2 regions of the Proteus faecis genome follow, and region 2 is predicted to be linked to the other one. Evidence: predicted binding sites of a transcription regulator. Region 2 holds the regulator's gene; the other holds the start of a gene.
What was found. The regulator CRP, encoded in region 2, controls carbon source genes, mostly activating them, when cyclic AMP is high. The targets are predictions, from matches to a motif close to ATGTGANNNNNNTCACAT.
Positions count from the first base shown of each region.

Region 1: the regulator CRP is predicted to act here: its motif matches at 2,077-2,094, upstream of cdd (cytidine deaminase).

Region 1 covers NZ_JASVWV010000001.1:678,089-689,982, forward strand. Annotated here, with positions in the region: gene metG (methionine--tRNA ligase) at 1-703, shown strand, start outside; gene QSH13_RS03240 (CidA/LrgA family protein) at 838-1,311, shown strand; gene QSH13_RS03245 (CidB/LrgB family autolysis modulator) at 1,314-2,009, shown strand; gene cdd (cytidine deaminase) at 2,209-3,093, shown strand; gene QSH13_RS03255 (NAD-dependent malic enzyme) at 3,307-5,004, shown strand; gene sanA (outer membrane permeability protein SanA) at 5,145-5,876, shown strand; gene yeiB (DUF418 domain-containing protein YeiB) at 5,873-7,024, opposite strand; gene folE (GTP cyclohydrolase I FolE) at 7,039-7,698, opposite strand; gene QSH13_RS03275 (YbfB/YjiJ family MFS transporter) at 7,855-9,015, opposite strand; gene moeA (molybdopterin molybdotransferase MoeA) at 9,221-10,462, shown strand; gene moeB (molybdopterin-synthase adenylyltransferase MoeB) at 10,468-11,235, shown strand; gene QSH13_RS03290 (amidohydrolase) at 11,505-11,894, shown strand, end outside.
Region 2 covers NZ_JASVWV010000006.1:201,644-213,537, forward strand. Annotated here, with positions in the region: gene def (peptide deformylase) at 13-531, opposite strand; gene spfP (small protein SpfP) at 818-865, shown strand; gene yihA (ribosome biogenesis GTP-binding protein YihA/YsxC) at 1,016-1,648, opposite strand; gene ppiA (peptidylprolyl isomerase A) at 1,919-2,488, shown strand; gene QSH13_RS10360 (aminodeoxychorismate synthase component II) at 2,862-3,437, shown strand; gene argD (bifunctional acetylornithine/succinyldiaminopimelate transaminase) at 3,555-4,769, shown strand; gene crp (cAMP-activated global transcriptional regulator CRP) at 4,862-5,494, opposite strand; gene QSH13_RS10375 (OsmC family protein) at 5,807-6,214, shown strand; gene QSH13_RS10380 (phosphoribulokinase) at 6,304-7,173, opposite strand; gene QSH13_RS10385 (YheU family protein) at 7,239-7,460, opposite strand; gene QSH13_RS10390 (hydrolase) at 7,457-8,437, opposite strand; gene QSH13_RS10395 (LysE family translocator) at 8,537-9,142, shown strand; gene QSH13_RS10400 (SIS domain-containing protein) at 9,860-10,720, shown strand; gene QSH13_RS10405 (methyl-accepting chemotaxis protein) at 10,870-11,894, shown strand, end outside.

The sequences.
Region 1 (11,894 bases), on a different contig from region 2:
TGAAATTATGGCATTAGCTGATGAAGCTAACCGTTACATTGATGAAAAAGCGCCTTGGATCGTGGCTAAACAAGAAGGTCAAGATGCTCAGTTACAAGCAATCTGTACTATGGGAATTAACTTATTCCGCGTATTGATGACTTATTTAAAACCAGTATTACCTTCACTAACAGAGCGTTCAGAAGCCTTTTTACAAACTCAATTAACATGGGATGCGCTTGAAAAACCGCTGTTAGGCCAAGAGATCACTAAATTCAAAGCGCTGTTTAATCGCATTGAAATGGATAAAGCCAATGCCATGGTTGAAGCATCAAAAAGTACCATTGCGCCAGTAAAAGAAATAACAGGCCCATTAGCAGATTCGCCGATTCAAGAAACCATCAACTTTGATGATTTTGCGAAAATCGATATGCGTATTGCTGAAATTAAACAAGCAGATTTAGTTGAAGGTTCAGACAAACTGCTGAAATTAATTCTGGACTTAGGTGGCGAAACTCGCCAAGTATTCTCAGGTATTCGTACTGCATACCCTGATCCTAAGGTGTTAGAAGGTCGCTTAACGGTAATGGTGGCAAACTTAGCTCCTCGTAAAATGCGTTTTGGTATTTCAGAAGGCATGGTAATGGCGGCAGGTCCTGGCGATAAAGATATCTTCTTACTCAGCCCAGATTCTGGTGCAAAACCGGGTCAGCAAGTGAAATAACGACTAAAATTCATTTACAAAATAAATGAATGGCGGGGTTCTATTAGAGCCCCGCCTTTTTTTTATTGTGATCCATAGCACACTTTCAAAATCGGTGTATGATAATTCTGTTAGTTGATTTGGGACACTTACTTATGAAATCTAAACGGGCACGATTGCAGATTACGCTTTGGCATTATCTACGATCTTTTTTGGTACTTTATCTTTGTCTCTTCGCTGGTAATCTTATTTCAGCCCTTCTACCCTTCGCGGTTCCAGGCAGTATTGTTGGCTTACTAATTCTTTTTGGTTTACTGGCTTTTCAGCTTATCCCTGTGCGTTGGGTTAAACCTGGTGCAAATATCCTCTTAAAAAATATGTCATTACTCTTTATCCCCATCGGGGTTGGTGTAATGAACTATTATGATTTGTTAAGTCAGCAACTTTTTCCCATCGTTTTAGCCTGCGTCGTGAGTACCTTTGGTGTTATGGCACTCGTTGCCTATTGCTCACACTATGTTCATCGCGAGCGCGTTATCGTGGGTTCGAAACCAGACCAAGTTGAAGATATTGTTGAAACAAAAGAGAAAGACGATGATAAAGCGTTAAGTGAGAAGAGAAAATGTTAGCTATATTAATGAATATTTGGTGGTCACTTCCTTTAAGTATTTTTATTTTTTACTTAGCTCGTAAGCTTGCAGCCCGATTTAAATTGCCTATTTTAAATCCTCTGCTAATTGCTATTGTGGTAATTATACCTATTTTGTTAATAGCCAAAGTGCCTTACGAAAATTATTTCGCAGGTAGTCGAGTTTTAAATGACTTACTGCAACCCGCCGTTGTCGCTTTAGCTATACCACTTTATCAGCAATTACACCAAATTCGTGCACAGTGGAAATCATTAATCAGTATTTGCTTTATTGGTAGTATTGCTGCGATGGCCAGTGGCACAGCCATTGCATTATGGGCTGGTGCAACACCTGAAATTGCCGCATCAATCTTACCTAAATCAGTGACAACGCCAATTGCAATGGCTGTCGCAGACTCCATAGGTGGTATTCCTGCAATCAGTGCTGCATGTGTTATTGCAGTAGGTATTTTAGGTGCCATTTTTGGTCATACATTATTTAAGCTACTGCGTATTCCTACTCACGCCTCTCGTGGTTTGGCTATGGGAACCGTATCTCACGCAGTGGGAACAGCACGAGCTGCAGAAATCGATTATATTGAGGGGGCTTACAGCTCATTGGCCTTAATGACTTGCGGGATTATTACTTCCCTTACTGCGCCATTTATCTTCCCTATTATTTTACATCTCTATAGTTGATATCTTTCTTACCCTCTATTCTTAAATCCCCGATTTAATTAAATTTATTTCGGGGATTTCACTATAAATTTGAGATATATCTCTCAATTAATGAATTTGTTGCAATTGTTTCATTGAAAACATGACTTTTATCACATATAAGAGTGAGTAAAGATGCCTAGAATCTTACAATACAGAAAGATTAATGGGAGACTCATGTATGCATACTCGTTTTCAGGCAGTTTGGTCAGATTTATCCCCTCAGTTGCAACAAGCGCTTGCTCCTTATCTTGAGCAGGATGAATTCCCTGCAATGTTTACGGCAGAGCAGGTCAATGCCATAAAAACTCAGTTACAATGTAATGATGATGCCTTAGCCCTCGCACTTTTACCGGTTGCTGCTGCTTGTGCTGTTGCACCAATCTCTAATTTTAAAGTCGGTGCGGTTGCACGTGGTGAGAGTGGTAATCTCTACTTCGGTGCCAATATGGAATTTGCTGGCGCCCCACTACAACAGACTGTTCACGCTGAACAAAGTGCTGTAACTCATGCTTGGTTACGTGGTGAGTCTCGCTTAATTTCAGTCACCGTTAACTATACACCTTGTGGTCATTGTCGCCAGTTTATGAACGAATTGAACAGTGGCACCCATATTCAAATTCAGTTACCGGGTAGAAAAATGGCAACATTGGGTGATTATTTACCTGATAGCTTTGGCCCAAAAGATCTTAATATCACCTCTTTATTAATGGACAAAGTTAATCACGGTTACAAAATTGATAACCCTAGTGAGTTAGCGCAACAGGCGCTACAAGCGACTAATCGTAGCCACGCACCTTATAGTGAGTCGCACAGTGGTATTGCTGTGCAAATGAAAAGTGGCAAAATTTTCCAAGGTAGCTACGCAGAAAATGCTGCATTTAACCCAAGTCTTCCGCCATTACAAGCCGCATTGATTTTATTAAATATGGCAGGTGAGAGTGTGATGGATATTGAATCGGCTGTCTTAATTGAAAAAGCAGAAGCCATTTTAACGCAATGGGATGCAACTCAAGCCACATTAATGGCTTTAGGTTGTCGCCAGATGCAACGCATCACTTTGTAAAAAATTTTAACTTATTCCTCTAAAAATCGCTCCTAAAAAAGCATCAGCATGTAAATTTTGCTGATGCTTACCAGAAAAAGTTGTAACAACTGTATCTATCTCTCATTTCTAAGCATAAAAATCATAAAAAAATAACATAAGCTGTACATATTTTTATTATTTTGTAGGATCTACAATTGTCATGTGACTAACTGCCTTACAAGAGTATTTTTCATGGAACTGGAACACGAAAGTAAACGCCCTCTCTACATCCCGTATGCAGGCCCAATCCTGCTTGAATTTCCCCTGTTAAATAAAGGTAGTGCTTTCAGCGAAGAAGAACGCAGCACCTTTAACTTACATGGTTTACTGCCAGAAGCAGTTGAAACCATCGAAGAGCAGGTTGAACGCGCTTATCGCCAATATCTTGATTTCAAAAACGATAACGATAAACATATTTACCTACGAAATATCCAAGATACCAATGAAACCCTGTTTTACCGTCTATTGGAATCTCACCTCACTGAAATGATGCCAATCATTTATACGCCAACAGTGGGTGAAGCTTGTGAACATTTCTCTGATATTTATCGTCGAGCTCGCGGTTTATTTATCTCTTACCCTAACCGTGCCAATATCGACGATATGCTACAAAACGCCACGAAACAGAACGTCAAAGTCATTGTTGTAACAGATGGCGAACGTATTCTCGGTTTAGGTGACCAAGGTATCGGTGGTATGGGTATACCTATCGGTAAACTCTCTTTATATACCGCGTGTGGTGGTATTAGCCCAGCGTACACACTGCCTGTTGTACTTGATGTTGGTACTAACAACCCACAACGTTTAAATGATCCTCTGTATATGGGATGGCGTCATCCTCGCATTACAGGTGATGAATACAACGAATTTGTTGATGAGTTTATCCAAGCAGTTAAACGTCGCTGGCCAAATGTTTTATTACAATTTGAAGATTTCGCACAAAAAAATGCGATGCCTTTATTAAACCGTTATCGTGATGAACTATGTTGCTTTAACGATGATATTCAAGGTACAGCATCGGTCACTTTAGGTAGCCTAATTGCAGCAAGTCGTGCTGCTGGTCGCCAGTTAAAAGACCAAACAGTCACTTTCTTAGGTGCTGGTTCTGCAGGTTGTGGTATTGCTGAGCAAATCATTGCCCAAATGAAATCTGAAGGTTTAAGTGATGAGCAAGCGCGTGAACGTATCTTTATGGTTGACCGTTTCGGCTTATTAACAGACAAACTGCCAAATTTACTGGATTTCCAAAGCAAACTTATCCAAAAAAGCGAAACCATTGCTAATTGGGAAACCGCAAGTGATGCAATTTCACTGCTAGAAGTGGTTAAGAATGCAAAACCAACTATTTTGATTGGTGTTTCAGGACAAGCAGGTTTATTCACTGAAGAAATTATTCGTGAAATGCACAAACACTGTGAACGTCCTATCGTAATGCCATTATCTAACCCAACGTCTCGTGTAGAAGCGCGTCCTGAAGATATTATCAACTGGACTGATGGACAAGCTTTAGTGGCCACAGGTAGCCCATTTGCACCCGTTAAATACAAAGATAAAGAGTATCCAATTGCACAATGTAACAACTCTTATATCTTCCCAGGTATTGGGTTAGGTGTTATCGCATGTGGTGCGAAGCGTGTTACTGATGCCATGTTAATGGTTGCAAGCCGCGCATTAGCAGATTGCTCTCCAATGGCAAAAGAAGGTGATGGTTCTCTGTTACCTTTACTGGCTGATATTCAACAAGTTTCGCGCTACATCGCAAAACAAGTTGCCAAACAAGCACAAGTACAAGGTGTTGCTACTGTTACGTCTGATTCAGCATTAGAAGAAGCGATTGAACGTAACTATTGGGCACCAGAGTACCGTATTTACAAAAGAACCTCGTTCTAGTAGCTTGAAACACTAAGTACCATTCTGAAAAGCGCGTCATTACTTAATATGAGGCGCTTTTTTCTTGCTTCCCTATTCCTGCTCAAGTAGCCTTAAGCATTATGAAAGTCATTGGTTATTTGCGTCATTAAGGCAAGGACATGCTAAAACGCCTCATTTATCTCTTTCTCACACTTTTTATGCTGCTTGCAGTCATTTTGATTGCCTGCGATCGTTGGATCGGCTGGAAAACTAATCCTTATATCTTTGAAGATGTGGATACATTACCCGCTAAAAAAGTGGGTATGGTGTTAGGTACATCGAAGTACTATACCAGCGGTTATATAAATCAGTTTTATCAATACCGTATTCAAGGTGCTGTTAATGCTTATAATAGTGGCAAAATTCAGTATTTATTACTTAGCGGTGATAATGCAAAACATAGCTATAATGAGCCAAATACGATGCGTAAAGATCTCATTAAAGCAGGCATTCCTGCCTCTCGTATTGTGATGGATTTTGCGGGTTTCAGAACACTCGATTCAGTTGTACGAACAAAAGAGGTGTTTGGTACAGATGGATTTACCATTATTACTCAGCGTTTTCACTGTGAACGTGCTGTTTTTATCGCATTAGAAAAAGGAATTGATGCGCAATGCTTTGCGGTTGCATCCCCAAAAAGCATGTTTAAAGTGCGTGTACGCGAAGTATTTGCAAGAGCAGGTGCAATGATTGATGTTTATATTCTAAACCGCGAACCCCGCTTTTTAGGGCCACCAGAAACGATCCCCGCAATACAATCTATCCCTGAAGGCATTAAAGGTTATCCTGCGGTTTCACCGGAGGAAGTCGAATCACTTCCTCTGAATGAAAATAATCATGAAAAAACCTAAAAAAATTGTGCTAATTTTGAGGCTGATTTGCGCCAGATCCACTCTATTGGCCCTTGCGGAAAATAACGTAACCAAATCACAGCAAAAGCAATATTAATTGCCCAAATGACGACAACAAAAGGCATCAGCTCAGGTAAAGTAAATTGGTTAAATAACCCCATACGCTGAAATAGATAAATACCAATAACACTTTGCATTAAATAGGTCGTTAACGCCATTTTGCCAACACAACGTAAAGCATAAGCAAAATAAGAATGTTGAATACTATTCCAACTCCAATAGAACAGCGCAATATATCCCAAACTTTGCACCACTTGTATCAGCATAGTTAAAGGCTGTGCTAAAATAGCCGCCCAGCGGTAATCCCAATCAAGATAATAATCCACCAGCACAATAACCGTTTGTAAGCTTAAACTTATTGTGAGGAAATAAAGTGCTACACGACCATAATGAGCGCGACTAAATTTCTGCTGCAACCAGCCTGATGCCATTAATGCTGCTCCCATCAACATCGCACCAAACAAAAACCAACTGTATTGACGTACTAGATTAAAAACAAACAGCGTTAGCTCATTTAAACGATAATAAACACTATTTAAATAAGGCCCTGTTTTCCAATCTGATTCAGATAATTGAGAATATGGTGTGCTATACCAAACGGTATCAATAAAATCACGATAATAATAAAACAACGCACCTAAAATAAGCGCACCACAAAAATAGAGTACCGCGCCTAATATAAATTGGTGCTTTGTCGCAATTGATTTGATAAACGCAAAAACAAATAAACCACATATACTATATGGAAATAAAATGTCACCTTCCCAAATAAATAATGTGTGAATAACCCCAATCAATGCCAATACAACGAGTCGCGATAAATTAAAACGCATCCCTTTATACAAAAGCAGATAAAGCGTACCACCAAATAGTAACGCAAAAATAAAGAGGAATTTTCCTTGAGCAAACAGATTTAATGCCATCCATGTTATACGATCACCAAAAGAGGCTTCTCCCGAATGTAATGGGTTAAATGAAGCCACTCTTAATAATGCAAAACCTGAAATATTGAGCAATAAAATGCCAAGGATCGCCATTCCTCTCAACGCATCAAGTGCTTCGATACGCTGATGAGACGATTCATTCATTTTTATTTAAAATCTCAAATATGACGAACAGCGCGCAAAAACTCCTGACGCGTATTTTGACTAGATTTAAATAATCCACCTAACGAAGTTGTTGTCGTTGCACTCGTTGCATCACGGATGCCTCGCGCTTTAACACAATAGTGCACCGCATCAATAGAAACAGCCACATTTTTTGTACCGAGTAACGTTTGTAATGCGATAAGAATTTGCTGTGTTAAACGTTCTTGAACTTGAGGGCGCTGAGCAAAGAATTGCACAATTCGATTAATTTTAGATAACCCAATCACTTTATCTTTTGGAATATAAGCCACAATCGCTTTACCATCAATAGTGACAAAATGATGCTCACAAGTACTTGTTAATGTGATATCTCGCACCGTCACCATTTCATCAACTTGCATTTTATTTTCAATTAGCGTGATTTTTGGGAAGTTGTGGTAATCCAGCCCTGAGAAAATTTCATCAACATACATTTTAGCAATACGACGAGGTGTTTCAGCTAAACTATCGTCGCTTAAATCCAGATTTAACAGCTTCATCACTTCTGTCATATGATGTTCAATTTGCTGCTTGCTCTCACTTGGAGAGAGTTGTGGTTCACGAAGAGGCGTTTCCAAACCGCGTTCGACTAACGCAGCGTGCACCCATTGCGCCTCTTTACTTAATGATGACATTGGACTCTCCGATAAACACATTAATTAAGTAGCTGTTATCGCGCTTAGCAACAACAGCTTACACTTTAGATGACCTCAATCACATTATCCAGCAATACCGCATTTTTCGTTATGAAATTATTGCATTTTTGTATGGACTATTTTTTGTTTGCTAAGCTATTTTTCTTTTAAACACACCAGAAAACCGCCGATTATCAATACAATAAAGGCAACATAAAGTGCGGGTTCTAATTTTCCCGTCAATGCCGTTGAAAGTGAAGAAATGACAGGGCCAACTAATTGTCCAATAGCATAAAAAGTAGTGAGTAAACCCGCCATATAACGCCCATGCTCAGGCGCTAATTCTCTACCTCGTAAAAAAGCCAGCTGTACCGCACACATAAGACCGCCACCAATTAAGAAAGCGCCAATCGCAAGCCCTGTTATTGTCGGAAGCCACTCTGCAATCAAAATACCTAATGCTTGTAACCAAAGCGTAATAGCTAAACGTAACTGCGTATTTAATACATTACGCGTTAAAATAGCGATCCCAATACATAATGCCGCAGAAGCACCGAATACAGGCCAAACAAATTGCGCAATTAGGCTTCCTGGAAAGCGTTCTGCCGCCATTTGAGAAAGAAATGTTGCAGGTAAAATATAACCAAATCCGGCAAAAGTATAACCCCAAATCAGCTTTTTCATCGCGGGAGTTAGCGTTAAAGGGGCAACGTTTACTGCTTCTCTACTCATTGACCAAGGCTTAGGAAGATAGTAGCTCACATATAGGGCACAAATAAAAGCAAGAGAACCATAAATTAACCATCCCGCCATCGCGCTCATTTGCCATTTCATTATAAACACAGCAAGAATACCGCTAATAAATATACCTGCGCCAGTTCCGGCATAAACAGCCACACTTAATGCTGGTCGATTAAGACGAGCCAGTAATTCGTTAGCCCATGAAGCCACTAGCACTAACGTCCAACCACTTGCCCAGCCAATAAAAAATCGTGCAATACTATGTGTAAATGCATCATTTAAAAAAGCAGACAGCAGCGTAATTATCACCGCTCCCCAAAGACCAGCCCACAAGCGATATCCCACACCTTTAACGGCTTTCATCGCATCATAGGAGCCCGCAAGATAACCAAGATAATTAAATGCAGCGACAATACCCGCACTTGTCAGTGTTAATTGATATTCTGCAATCATCAACGGCACTTGTGGTGTAAATGTAAAGCGCCCTATTCCCATTGCCACAACTAAAGCAAGAAACCCACTAAAAGCGATATGAAAAGCTTGCGCTGAATGACTTTGATGATTTGAAGTATTCATGGATATCCACTATTTTATCATTTTAAATATGCTACTCATTAATAGCAGAACAAGTAACATATTACCGCCAACACACTAACATTTTCGTAATAATAAGTTTCATTTCTTTCTATTCACAAGATGATCTCTGACATGATGATGTTCATCGTGATAGATTAGTATCATGAAATAAAAAAGAACATTTTGATAGATCTTGGAGTATATGATGAGTCAATGTCACGTTAGCGGTTTATTATCTCTTGATGAAGCGCTAGAAAAACTACTTGAAAAACCGCTGGCAATTACCAATACCCTTAACATTCCATTAAATAACGCCGCAGATTATATTCTAAGTGAAGATATTACATCTCCACTGAATGTTCCCCCTTTTGATAATTCGGCAATGGATGGTTACGGACTTCGTTACGCTGACTTAGAAGCCCAAGCTCCACTTCCTATTGCAGGTAAATCGTTTGCAGGGATCCCTTTCGAGGGAGAACTCCCTGTTGGGCAATGTGTACGCATTATGACAGGAGCAATGGTTCCTACTGGTGTTGATACTGTCATTATGCAAGAAGAAGCTGAAGTAACTGAGCATGGTGTTCGTTTTTTACAGCCGGCAAAAAAAGGCCAGAATATTCGCCGGATTGGTGAAGATATTAAAGAAAACGACATTGTATTACCTGCTGGTACTAAACTTTCAACCGCGCAATTACCTTTAATTGCCTCTTTAGGTGTAGCAACAGTACACGTTTATCGTCGTTTAAAAGTAGCTGTTTTCTCAACTGGTGATGAATTACAAACTATCGGTCAGCCATTAAAAGCGGGACAAATTTATGATACTAATCGCTTTGCAGTACGTTTAATGCTAGAAAAACTAGGATGTGAAGTGTTAGATTTAGGCGTTATTCCTGATTCACCAGAAAAACTGCGTGAAACCTTTAAAAAGGCTGATCAAGAAGCAGATTTAGTGATCAGCAGTGGGGGTGTTTCTGTGGGCGAGGCCGATTACACCAAACAAATTCTTGATGAAATTGGTGAAATTGGTTTTTGGAAATTAGCGATCAAACCAGGAAAACCTTTTGCTTTTGGTCGGTTACACAACGCATGGTTCTGCGGTTTACCAGGTAATCCAGTCTCGGCAACGGTGACATTCTACCAATTAGTCCAACCTTTAATCGCTCGTTTGTCAGGATTTAGCCATTGGAAAGCACCACAACGTTTCCAAGCTATTGCTCAATCATCATTGAAAAAATCAGTAGGTCGCTTAGATTTTCAACGAGGTATCGCCAGTATCAATGCAGATGGCAAATGGCAAGTCGATACTTCAGGACATCAAGGCTCTCATGTTTATAGCTCATTTAGTGTCGCTAACTGCTTTATTGTTTTAGAGCGTGAACGCGGTAAAGTCGCTGCGGGCGAAACTGTGACTATCGAACTATTTAATTCTCTATTAAAAAGTGAATAGCCTTTATGAGTATTGAATTAACGGATGAAGAAACACTACGCTACAATCGCCAGATCGTATTAAGAGGCTTTGATTTTGATGGTCAAGAAGCGCTGAAAAGCGCTTCTGTATTGATTGTTGGCGCAGGTGGTTTAGGATGTAGTGCCTCGCAATATCTTACAGCCGCAGGTATAGGGAAACTCACATTATTAGATTTTGATACCGTTTCCCTTTCTAATCTGCAACGCCAAATTCTTCATCGCGACGCCACGATTGGTCAACCTAAAGTACTCTCTGCAAAAGCAACATTAGAAGCAATTAATCCTCATGTCACGATAGAAACCGTTGATGCATTACTTGAAGATGAAGCTTTATCAGAGCTTATTAGCCACCATAATATGGTTATGGATTGTACTGATAATGTGACAGTGCGTGAACAACTTAATCGCCTCTGCTTTCAGCAGAAAAAACCGCTCGTTTCTGGTGCTGCTATTCGGATGGAAGGACAAATTAGTGTGTTCACCTATCAAGAAGACGAGCCTTGCTATCGCTGTTTAAGTCATCTTTTTGGTGATAATGCATTAAGTTGTGTTGAAGCTGGCGTAATGGCACCCGTAGTAGGTACTATTGGCACATTACAAGCCGTTGAAGCCATTAAATTACTGACTGGCTACGGTGAAAATTTACATGGTAAAGTATTGATGTTTGATGCAATGAGAATGCAATTTCGCGAATTCAAATTACCTAAAAATCCACATTGCGAAGTGTGTTCTGCCAATTTACCAGACAACTAACCACTTTTTATCCAAGATAAGGTAAGTCTAACCGATTTAAACTTACCTTACTTTCTCTCAAAAATAGAGGTATTAAACTGTTTTTTACACATTTTAATCCACCTTCTAAGTCGTATTTTTCGTTAAGTCGATGTAACAAGCTTGTAGTATTCACTCTGATTTAATTCTACTATGACCGCCCGCGTCAAAACGCAACAGGATGCCCTATAAGCAAAACCATCATTTAAGCACGCATTCTATGTGCTAAAAAAGCAATACAAGGTAGAAGAATGACATTTCAAATTGCAGACACTCTCTATTACAACGGACTTATTTATACCGCTGATCATAATAACAATATTGTTGATGCCATCGCGATCGAGCAAGGTATCATTATTGCTTCAGGTAAAAAAGAGGCGTTACTTTCTTACTGCAATGAAAATACAGAGCAGATTGATTTGCAGGGAAGAATGGTCATGCCGGGCATTATTGATGCACATATGCACCCTTTCTGGGGAGGTGCAACGTTAGCAGGTTGCCATCTTGATTATCAATCACTCTCTATCGATGACATTTTATTGCGTATTCAGAACTACCTTGATGAAAACTTTATCGATAGTGATACCGAATGGTTAAAAGTCTCCGCATGGTATCGAGAGGGTATGCAACCAGAAGGCGTG
Region 2 (11,894 bases):
ATAAGTGAATAATTAAGCAACTTGTGAGTCTAGCAGTTTGCTCAATTTCTTCTGTTTTTTCTCAATACGTTGACGTTTTAACGGAGATAAATGGTCAATAAAGAGTTTACCATCAAGATGGTCTAACTCATGTTGAATGCAGCCTGCAAACAAATCAGAGGCTTCTAGTTCAATTACATCACCATTTCTATCCAATGCCTTAACCTTTAAGAAACGGTAACGCTGTGTTGGCGCAAAAGAATCTGGAATAGATAGACACCCATCCATCATATCCATCACTTCATCTTCAGTGCTGATAATTTCAGGATTGATAAGTGCAATCGGTTGATCTCGGTTTTCAGAAACATCAATTACAACAATGCGTTTAGATACATTAACCTGAGGTGCTGCTAAGCCAATACCTCGTTCTGCATACATGGTTTCAATCATGTTATCGATTAATGTGCGTATTTCGTCATCTACTTTTTCCACTGGTACTGCGACTCTGCGCAGACGCTCATCTGGAAAACGCAGGAGCGGTAATACAGCCATGGATACCTCATTTTATCGCTAATTACATATTTACTACGGTCTCGCGATAAGCGTATCACAAAATCATTAAGGAGAAACCGCACCTTTTGTGTGATTTGTTCTATTTTTAATCATATTCACGCGAGTGATTAAAGTCTCATAATTATGTAATTAAACTACATTTATTTATGATTTGAATACATAAACACATAGCTGAATCGTGTCTGCATGTGAAAAAAAATTACAAAAGGGCTTTTATTAACCAATAAAATAGAGTACATTATCTCTCGTAGGGTACAGAGGTAAGATGTTCTATCTTTCAGACCTTTTACTTCACGTAATCGGATTTAGCTGAATATTAGCTGCCCCAGTCGACTTTATTTCGACTGGGGCATTTTTTTATCTAAAATTCACTGATATGGTTTGTGCGAGAAGTGAAAGGGAAAAATGATTTCCCTTTTATCAAAAGAAGATCAGAGCGCTATCGTTGAGAAAAAGAAGATAATTAGGCGTTATCATCATTTATAGGTTGCTCTTCTGAGCCTGAAAACCATTCATTAAGCGTGTTACGTAGTTTATCAATGCCAATTTTTTTCAATGATGAAAAATATTCTACGCGGATATCACCTACTTTATTTGCTAGTTCTTCACGTACGCTCATGAGCTGCTTTTTACGCGCGCCTGATGCTAGTTTATCTGCTTTAGTCAGTAAAACGAGAGTAGGTAGCTCTGAGCCTACAGCCCAGTCAATCATTTGCATATCGAGATCTTTTAATGGATGACGAATATCCATTAAAATAACTACACCTTTTAAGCACTCTCTTTTTTGTAGGTATTCACCTAAAGAGCGTTGCCATTTACGCTTCATTTCCTCAGGAACTTGGGCATATCCATAGCCTGGTAAATCGACTAAGCGTAAACCTTCTTCAATTTGAAAAAGGTTGATTAATTGAGTACGGCCTGGGGTTTTACTGGTTCTGGCTAATCCGTTTTGTTGGGTTAACGCATTTAAAGCACTGGATTTACCGGCATTAGAGCGACCCGCAAAGGCAATTTCAATTCCTGAATCTGGCGGTAAATGACGGATATCAGGTGCACTGATGATGAAATGTGCTTTTTGGTAATTAAATTGGGTCATTATGGTATAAACCTCTCTGAAATAATGCGGCTTTTCATGCATACTCATTTCAATTTTGCATGAAAATGAATATCTAAAATATTTATTTGCTCTATTTTGGCGCAATTTAATGACTTATAACAGCGATTAAAAATTAAAATTTACTCTGTTATAACGTAATTAGACTTATTGAGCGTAAATAAAGGTAAATGATTGGCACTATTTACCTCAGCGAATTAGAATCGCTGCATATTAAGTAAGTTGTAGACTATTAAAGTAAAGGATCCCTGCATGTTAAAACGTTTTCTTGTCACCTTCGTTACCGCTTGCACTTTAACAACAGCGACTTTTGCAATGGCAACGGGAGAAACCTTCGTTAAATTAGTCACCTCTGAAGGTAATATTGAAATATCACTGGATAATAAAAAAGCGCCAATTACAACGAAAAATTTTATTCAGTATGTTGAAGATGGGTACTATAACGGCACTACTTTTCATCGCGTTATTCCTGGTTTTATGGTTCAAGGTGGTGGTTTTACTGCTGATTTACAGCAAAAACAAACCAGAGCGCCAATTAAAAATGAAGCCGACAATGGATTACGTAATGTAAAAGGTTCTATTGCCATGGCGCGCACGTCAGATAAAGACAGCGCAACCAGCCAGTTCTTTATTAATGTGGCTGATAATGCATTTTTAGATCACGGTCAACGTGATTTTGGCTATGCTGTTTTTGGTAAAGTTGTGAAAGGAATGGATGTAGTTGATAAAATTTCACAAACACCGACTCGGAATATTGGACCTTACCAAAATGTGCCAGTAAAAACGGTCACTATTTTATCTGCGGAAGTTGTAAAACAATAAACGCATTATTAGGATAGGATATTTACTTATTCTAATAAGATAGAAAGCATATAAACCGGAATGAATGTTTTCATTCCGGGGGTTTTAGTACGAAAAAAATATTTTTATCCTTCTTTTTTTCGTGTGATCTCCTGCAATAAGTATTCATTACACTATTAATCACTCTATTCATCATCAATTATCGTCATTCTTGTTATTGCGCAATAAACCAGCAGGTTTTCTTGCTTACTATTCATATTTTATACCTGTGCTATGATAATCGGCTTTGTTGTACCCAAGTCGGTTAAACAACGAGCTATTTTGGCAAATCTACACTCGCTTTAAAATAGTAATAAAACAGATAATGATAAGAAAATCAGTCGGATAGGCTAATATGCTGTTACTTATTGATAATTACGATTCGTTTACTTACAACCTCTATCAGTATTTCTGTGAATTGGGTGCTGAGGTTGTTGTTAAGCGTAACGATGAGATCGGACTTAAAGAGATAGAAAAGATGATGCCAGCACATCTTGTGATCTCGCCAGGACCTTGTACTCCTGATGAAGCTGGGATCTCTCTTGAGGCTATACAGCGGTTTGCCGGTGAAATTCCTATTCTTGGTGTTTGTCTTGGACATCAAGCAATAGGGCAAGCTTTTGGTGCGTCGGTTGTTAGAGCGCGAGAAGTGATGCATGGTAAAAATTCATTAATACATCATAATCAACAAGGTGTTTTTAAAGGGCTTAATCGACCGTTAAGTGTGACGCGTTACCACTCTTTAGTGATTGATGCGACAACATTGCCTGTACCTTTTGAAGTGACGGCATGGAGCCAACATGATGGAAATGTTGATGAAATTATGGGAATTCGCCATCGTACTCTACCAATTGAAGGGGTTCAATTTCACCCAGAAAGTATTTTAAGTGAACAAGGGCATGAGCTATTAAATAATTTCCTTAAATATTAAATGGATAGAATTTAAATAGTGAAATAACGTCTTTTTATACAAAACCACATTTGATTTTTTATTCATATTTAGTGATTATATTTTCATATTGAATGTGAATAACGATCAGGTGGGGTAATGACAAAGCAAAGCATTAACAGGGCAACTTACGATAAAGTAATGTTGCCAATTTATTCACCCGCAGAATTTATTCCTGTCAAAGGGGTGGGGAGTCGTGTTTGGGATCAGCAGGGAAAATCGTATATTGATTTTGCTGGTGGTATTGCTGTTTTAGCATTGGGGCATGCTCATCCGGCTCTAAATCAAGCCTTGAAAGAACAAAGTGAAAAACTTTGGCATGTTAGTAATATTTTTACTAATGAACCTGCATTACGTTTAGCTCAAAAATTAATAGATAACACATTTGCAGAACGTGTCTTTTTTGCCAATTCTGGCGCAGAAGCGAATGAAGCAGCATTTAAATTGGCTCGCCATTATGCCATCACTCGCCATAGTCCTTATAAAACTAAAATTATTGCTTTTCACCATGCATTTCATGGCAGAACGTTGTTTACAGTATCTGTTGGTGGACAACCTAAATATGCCGATGGTTTTGGCCCTAAGCCCGCTGATATCGTACATGTTCCTTTTAATGATTTAGAGGCTGTTAAAGCAGTAATAGATGATCACACATGTGCCATTGTTTTAGAGCCAGTTCAGGGTGAAGGTGGCGTAACAGCAGCAACACCTGAGTTTATGAGAGGGCTACGAGAGTTGTGCGATAAGCATCAAGCTCTGCTTGTCCTTGATGAAGTACAAACAGGTATGGGGCGTACAGGTAAGCTTTTCGCCTATATGAACTATGATGTGACACCCGATATTATTACAACTGCAAAAGCGCTAGGGAGTGGTTTTCCACTCAGTGCGATGTTAACAACAGATGAGATAGCTTCTGTCATGGGCGTAGGGACTCATGGTACAACTTATGGTGGTAATCCATTAGCTTGTGCAGTGGGTAATGTTGCATTTGATTTAATTAATACATCTGAAGTACTTGAAGGTGTAGAAAAGCGTTATCAATGGATTGTGGATGAACTGGTGGCAATCAATCAAACGTATAATGTCTTTTCGCAAATTCGAGGACAAGGTTTATTGATTGGTGCACAATTGGCACCGCAATATGAAGGTAAAGCCAAAGAGTTACTCGGTCTTGCAGCCAAACATGGTTTAATGATGTTAAACGCAGGAGCCGATGTGATGCGTTTTACACCATCGTTAATTATTACTCAAGAAGAGCTACAAGAAGGAATGGTGGCATTAAAAGCGGCTATTGCAGAATTTGTAAAAGGGTAGTATCAACGAAAAACCCCATCAACGAAGATGGGGCTTATACAAAAGTATATCAATAGCCCTTTTATGGGCTATTGTTTGTTCGAGAGGGAAACTTAGCGAGTCCCGTAAACAACGATAGTTTTACCGTGTGCGGAGATCAAGTTTTGATCTTCCAACATTTTCAGAATACGGCCTACAGTTTCGCGTGAACAACCAACGATTTGACCAATTTCCTGACGTGTAATTTTAATTTGCATGCCATCAGGATGCGTCATTGCATCGGGTTGTTTTGCTAAGTTTAATAAGGTTTGTGCAATACGACCTGTTACATCAAGGAAAGCAAGATTACCTACTTTTTCTGATGTCGTTTGTAATCTGTTCGCCATTTGAGCAGAAAGGCGCATCAGAATATCAGGGTTAACCTGAATTAATTGGCGGAATTTTTTATAGGAAATTTCTGCTACTTCACAGGCTGTTTTTGCTCTAACCCATGCACTACGTTCTTGATCTTCTTCAAATAATCCAAGTTCACCGATGAAATCCCCCTGATTTAGGTAGGAGAGGATCATCTCTTTTCCTTCTTCATCTTTAATAAGAACAGCCACGGAACCTTTAACAATATAATAAAGTGTTTCCGCTTTCTCACCTTGGTGGATCAGCGTGCTCTTGGATGGATATTTGTGAATATGGCAGTGTGACAAAAACCATTCAAGAGTCGGGTCTGTTTGCGGCTTGCCGAGAACCATTCGCGTTATCCTCTGTACGTTAAATGCAGCCTTTCAAAACGGATAGGTTCCCTTTTGAGACAGCGTGCTTAAAAATCCTATCTTTACCTATTAACTTCCTGAGAACACGGTAAGTTAATATGGAATAGATTATAATAAATGAGAAAATAATGCATTGATCTTAACCACTATCATCAAGCAGATATTGTTTTTAACACAATTAGTGCATTAAGTCTCGTTTTACGCAGTCAGCATAATAAACCTATTTGCTAATTGCTAGTTGAATTATGAGAATGTACTCTTTTAGTTTCTGTCATCTTTAGGGGAAAATAAATGGAAGCGAGAGTTAAGTGGGTTGAAGATTTATCTTTTGTCGGTGAATCTTCATCTGGCCATCAAATTATGATGGATGGGAATTCAGGAGATAAAGCCCCAAGCCCAATGGAAATGGTTTTAATTGCTGCGGGTGGGTGTAGCGCTATTGATGTTGTAAGCATTTTACGAAAAGGTCGTCACCAAGTGACTGATTGTGAAGTAAAATTAACATCAGAACGACGTGAAGAAGCTCCTCGTTTATTTACTGATATCAATTTACATTTTATTGTTTCAGGTAAAGAGTTAACGGATAAAATTGTAGAACGAGCGGTTCAATTATCGGCAGAAAAATATTGTTCTGTTTCTTTAATGCTAGGAAAAGCAGCCAATATTACGCATTCATTTGAAATAAAAAATGCTGACTAATTTTGATATTTTAAAATAAAGTTTAATTTGAAAAATAATATCCCTTAATTAATGGGATATTATTTTTATAGAGATAATTTTTATTTTGGTTAACTTATCTTTTCGCCATTTAATAATTTTTTGACTAATGGCGCCATAATTAATTCCATCGCTAATCCTAATTTCCCTCCTGGTACAACAATCGTGTTTATTGTCGACATAAATGAGCCATGTAGCATTGCAAGTAAATAGGGAAAATCAATATCGGTTAAGCCTCGAAAACGAATAACAATAAAGCTTTCATCCAGAGTGGGAATTGCTTTAGCAGAAAAAGGATTCGAAGTATCAACAGTTGGGACTCGCTGGAAATTAATGTGAGTGCGTGAGAATTGAGGAATAATGTAGCTAATATAATCATCCATTGAGCGTACAACTGAGTCTCTTACTGCCTCTTGCGAGTGTCCTCTTTCTGTGGTGTCTCGAATAAGCTTTTGTATCCACTCTAGGTTTACGATAGGAACAACACCGACCAATAAATCAACATGTTGAGCTACATTATGCTCGTTGGTAACAACGCCACCATGTAATCCTTCATAAAAGAGAACATCAGTATTATCGGCTAAGGGTTCCCAAGGGGTAAATGTTCCTGGTAATTGATTGTAAGGTGTTGCTTCATCATAAGAGTGTAGATATTTGCGAGATTGACCTTGCCCAGTATCACTATATTGACTTAATGTTTTGCTCAGTAAGCTAAAATCATTTGCTTCAGGGCCAAAATAACTGATATGTCTACCTTGTTCTCTGGCTTTTCTTATCGCCATATCCATTTCGGGACGGGTATAGCGATGGAAACTATCGCCATCAATCAATGCGGCATTTGCATTGAGTTGTTGGAATATTTTACGAAAAGCTTGGCTTGTTGTGGTAGTTCCTGCACCACTTGAGCCAGTCACTGCGATGATAGGATGCTTGATTGACATAGGTTATCCTTTTGCTAAATAAGGTTGGCCCTTATTGATGGCGATGCATCGCTTGCTTTGAATAATTAATCAGAGCGAAACTGCGATGCAGGCATAATATTAACGCTCTCATGAAGTTCAGACCAAACCAACACGGCCTCACCAGATTTAAGTTGTTTTTTTACATCGGCGACTTTTTGTTCAAGCGTTTTCTCTTGGATACCATAATCAGTGCCTTCTCGTAAAACAAAACTTTCAATAAGATTATCAAGTGTCTCTGTGGAAAGCTCATTCCAAGGAATTATCATTGGGTTTTCTCCAAATAAGCGGATAACCAGTCAGGTATTCGGCTTTCAAGCCACATCACTGGTTTTGATAGTTTTCCACCAACAAATCCCACATGCCCACCAAATTCTGTAAGTTGATATTCAATATTATTGGGGAGTGTTCTGACATCAGGGATCACATCTGCAGACATAAATGGATCATCTTTAGCATGAATGATAAGCGTGGCTTTCTTTATTTTGTTTAATAAAGGTAATGCACTGCATTGGCGATAATAATCTAACGCATCTTTAAAGCCATGAATTTTAGAGGTAATAAGATCATCAAATTGGCGTAGTTTTTTGATGGATTTTATCGTCAATAAGCTGATCGGTAAGGACTCTGGATAACGAATAAGTTTTCGTGTTGCGTTATTTTTGAGTTCTTTTAACAGATACCATTGATAAAAACGAGAAAAGCCATGTTCAATTTTTGTTGAGCATGGTTCTAGCATTAATGGTGCAGAGACAATAACGGCCGCATCTACAACCGCATTTTCACCACTTTCCGCTAGATAATAGGCAAGCATATTTCCACCAAGAGAATAGCCAACCGCAGCTGTAGGTTGCTCACCCAATTCCTTTTTCAACCAATTTAAGAAGTAGCGAGCATCTTCCGTTTCACCTGAGTGATAAATACGGTTTTGTCTATTGGGTTCACCACTACATCCTCTAAAGTGCATCACAACACCTAGCCAGCCTCTCTCTTTTGCTGCGGTTAACATGCCGTGAGCATAAGGGCTACTAAATCCACCTTCTAAGCCATGAAAGATGACTAAGCGCGGTTTATTGAGTGCCGTTGTCGGATCTTCACTCCACGCTAAATCAACAAAATCGTTGTCTGGAAGATTGAGTCGTTGCCAGTGTGGCGTCAATTGTGGCGTTCTACGTACAATTCTTGGTAAGAGCGTCTGTAAGTGTGGATTTTTAGCCCAACGCATTGGATTAAAGTATTGAGACATATTTTCCGTCTATCAAAATGAATTAACACTTGTTTGCTAAATAACATACTGCTATTTTCGGTGAAAATAAAACGCCTGTCACATTTTTGAGTCTTTATCATGACAATTAGCCTTATTTCTTCCTTAACTATTTTCCTGTTTATTGCTGCGATAACACCCGGACCAAACAACTTACTGCTTACCTCATCAGGGGCAAATGTAGGCTTTAAAGGCTCGTTAAAACTAATGGCTGGCATTATGTTAGGTATGCAATGCGTTTTATTGAGCTCTGCATTTGGTGTTGCCACTTTATTGATAATTTATCCTGCTCTGCATATCGGATTGAAAATAGTTGGGAGTGCGTATTTGCTTTGGCTTGCTTGGAAAACCGCGGCATCATCTTATCAGCGTTTAGATATTCCAGCAAAAGCCTTACAGGCAGTAAGTTGGTTTCAGGGTGGATTATTGCAATTTCTAAATCCAAAAGCGTGGATGATGGGATTAGGTGCTGTAGGAAGCTTCAGTTTATCAGGCGATGCTTATTTTAGTTCGATTATTACTATTAGTATTGTTATGGTTATTGTTAATTTCGTTGCGGGTGTTGTTTGGATATTAGGCGGAACATTGATTAGCCTATTTTTACAAAGCAGACGTACATGGTTTATTTTCAATATCTTAATGGGATTATTAACGGCGCTCTGTGTACCTTTGATCTGGATAGAGTAAATTAATAAAATAGTTTAAAATCAATAATTAATAAAACTTTTTTGCTGTAAATAATGTTTTTTTAAGATTAGTTGAAATGATATCTTTTGGTATGTATCAAAAAAAGAGTATTCCGCTATAAAAAGAGAGAGCTACGATCGCCCACTGACACAATTATTCGTGTTAAAATACGACTTTATATAAACAGATGACTAAATTTTTAGTCGCGATGCTAATCCTATTATTTAGCTACTTGATTTTTTATTTTTTTATTATTTACATAATTTAAATGTAAAAATAACTATTTTATAGAGAATTATTTATTCTTTTTTGATGGTTTTCTTTTTAAAATAAATTATATTACGTTTATGTTTTTGAAAGGTTGTTAACTTAATGAAAATATTTGAAAATAATAAATAATTAAATGTAAATAGAATAAGCCTATATCGTCCTATTGACCTAAAAGAATAAATTATTATTAAAAAAAGAGAGAAAAATAAATTAAGTATTATAAAAATCTCGGGGCGATAAACATAGATTGGATTGAAAAGATAATTATAAAACAATTATAAAAATAAGTATTCCAATAATAAGGTAATTTCCCCTATACTTTATTATTGTTCATTTTCTATTTTTAATTGATTTTATTCTAAAAATTTAATTTTTTTAGGTAGTAAACGCTGTACCAAGAACTATTCCAGATATAACTATATAGAACTCGAAGTGGATATTGTCATTATGCCAACATTAACAAAAATTGCCTGGATAAAGCCAGGTATGGCTACAAATCAGCGCAAAATAGCAGACTATATTTTAGACAATCCGGAAAAAACAGTGACTCTTTCCTCACAACAACTTGCTCAAATTATGGGGGTGAGTCAATCGGCAATTGTTAAATTTAGCCAAAAAATAGGGTTTAAAGGTTTTCCTTCTTTGAAACTTGCAATCAGTGAAGATCTTGGCAGGAAAAATGCGAATCCAGGAACAAACTCTAATATATTACATAACCAAATAGATGCCGATGATAGTTTAGTTGTTATTGCTCAGAAACTCGCTCAAGAGAAAAGTAATTCAATTTGTGATACGACTCGTCAAATTAATTATCTTCATTTTGAAAAAGTCGTTCAGCTTATTGATGAAGCACAACGTGTTCAAATTATTGGTATTGGTGGTTCAGGATTAGTTGCAAGAGATCTAAGTTATAAATTGCAAAAAATAGGAATAACAACGCTGATTGAAACAGATCATCATGTACAAATATCTGTTGCTCAGATGTTAAGTCCAAAGGATTTACAGATTGTAATTTCTTATAGCGGTAAAAGAAAAGACATGTTGGTTGCGGCCTCTGTGGCTAAAAAACAGGGAGCTAAAATCATTGCTATTACAGGAGAAAAACATTCACCATTGGGCCAAATTTCTGATTATATATTAGAAACAATTGCGGATGAGGGGGAGTGGCGAAGCGCTTCAATCTCTTCACGTACAGCACAAAACACGATCACTGACCTTATTTTCATGGCGTTATTAAAGAAACGCGATGAGTGTGCGAAGACATTAGTATTGAGTTCACAGGCATTAATTAATAGCCTGGATAATTAAAAAATTTGAACTGATTCAAAAAACTAATATTTAAACATAGGTATTTACACTTATTACTAAAGTTATTCTCTTAACGGCCGAAACGATAGTTATTTAGGCAGTCTTTTTTTGTTGAGATGTTTTGATTTCAATATCGAGGAGAGTAACTAATGCGTAACAATCAACCGGTGACACAGCGAGAATACCCGGTATCTGAAAACGCAACACTGATGTCGACGACAGATCTTGATGGCAATATTATTTATGCCAATGAGGACTTTATTGAAGTCAGTGGATTTTCAATGGAAGAGCTTGTGGGGCAACCCCACAATATTGTTCGGCATCCAGATATACCTTCAGAAGTCTTTAAGGATATGTGGCAAACGTTAAAGCAAGGAGAAGTTTGGACTGGGATCGTGAAAAATCGACGTAAAAATGGGGATTACTATTGGGTAAGAGCGAATATCACCCCAATTATACGTCAGGGTAAAATTCAAAGTTTTATGTCGGTAAGGACTTCAGTAAAAAAAGAGGAAATAGCACAGGCTTCAGCACTTTATGCTGCATTTAATCAAGGTAAGTATCCTTCACATAGGTTTTTAAAAGGCGCTTTTGTTTATAAAGGATGGCAATGTTGGCGCTCATGGAATCAAACCATTTCATTAAAAAAACGACTCCGTTTTTTTATCCTATTACCCCTACCTTTCATGTTGTTAAGTGCATGGTTTGCTGGTTTATCGGGGTATGCTCTTTTTATGCATATTATGATTTTGCTGGTATTACTGATGGCAAATGAGCGTATTCTCTATTTTCAGCTTGTTAAGCCAATTAGACTGCTTAATGAACAAGCAAATCGTGTTGCAACTGGCGATGAACATAACGTTACCTATATAAATCGTATTGATGAAGTGGGTATGACACAGCGTTCAGTTAATCAATTAGGGCGTATGTTTCGTTGGTTAGTTAGTGATGTGAGCCATCAAATTCATCAAGTCGATATCTCTTGTGATCAATTAGCCGCAGGTAATCGCGATCTGTATGTGAGAACGGAGCAAACTGCCAGTAATGTTGAAGCAACTGCCTCGACCATGAATGAATTAACGACAGCGGTAAGCAGCAATAGTGAAACGGCGGGGCAGGCAAACAGTCTTTCTAATATCACTTGTGAGGCTGCGATAAAAGGAGGTAGTGCAAT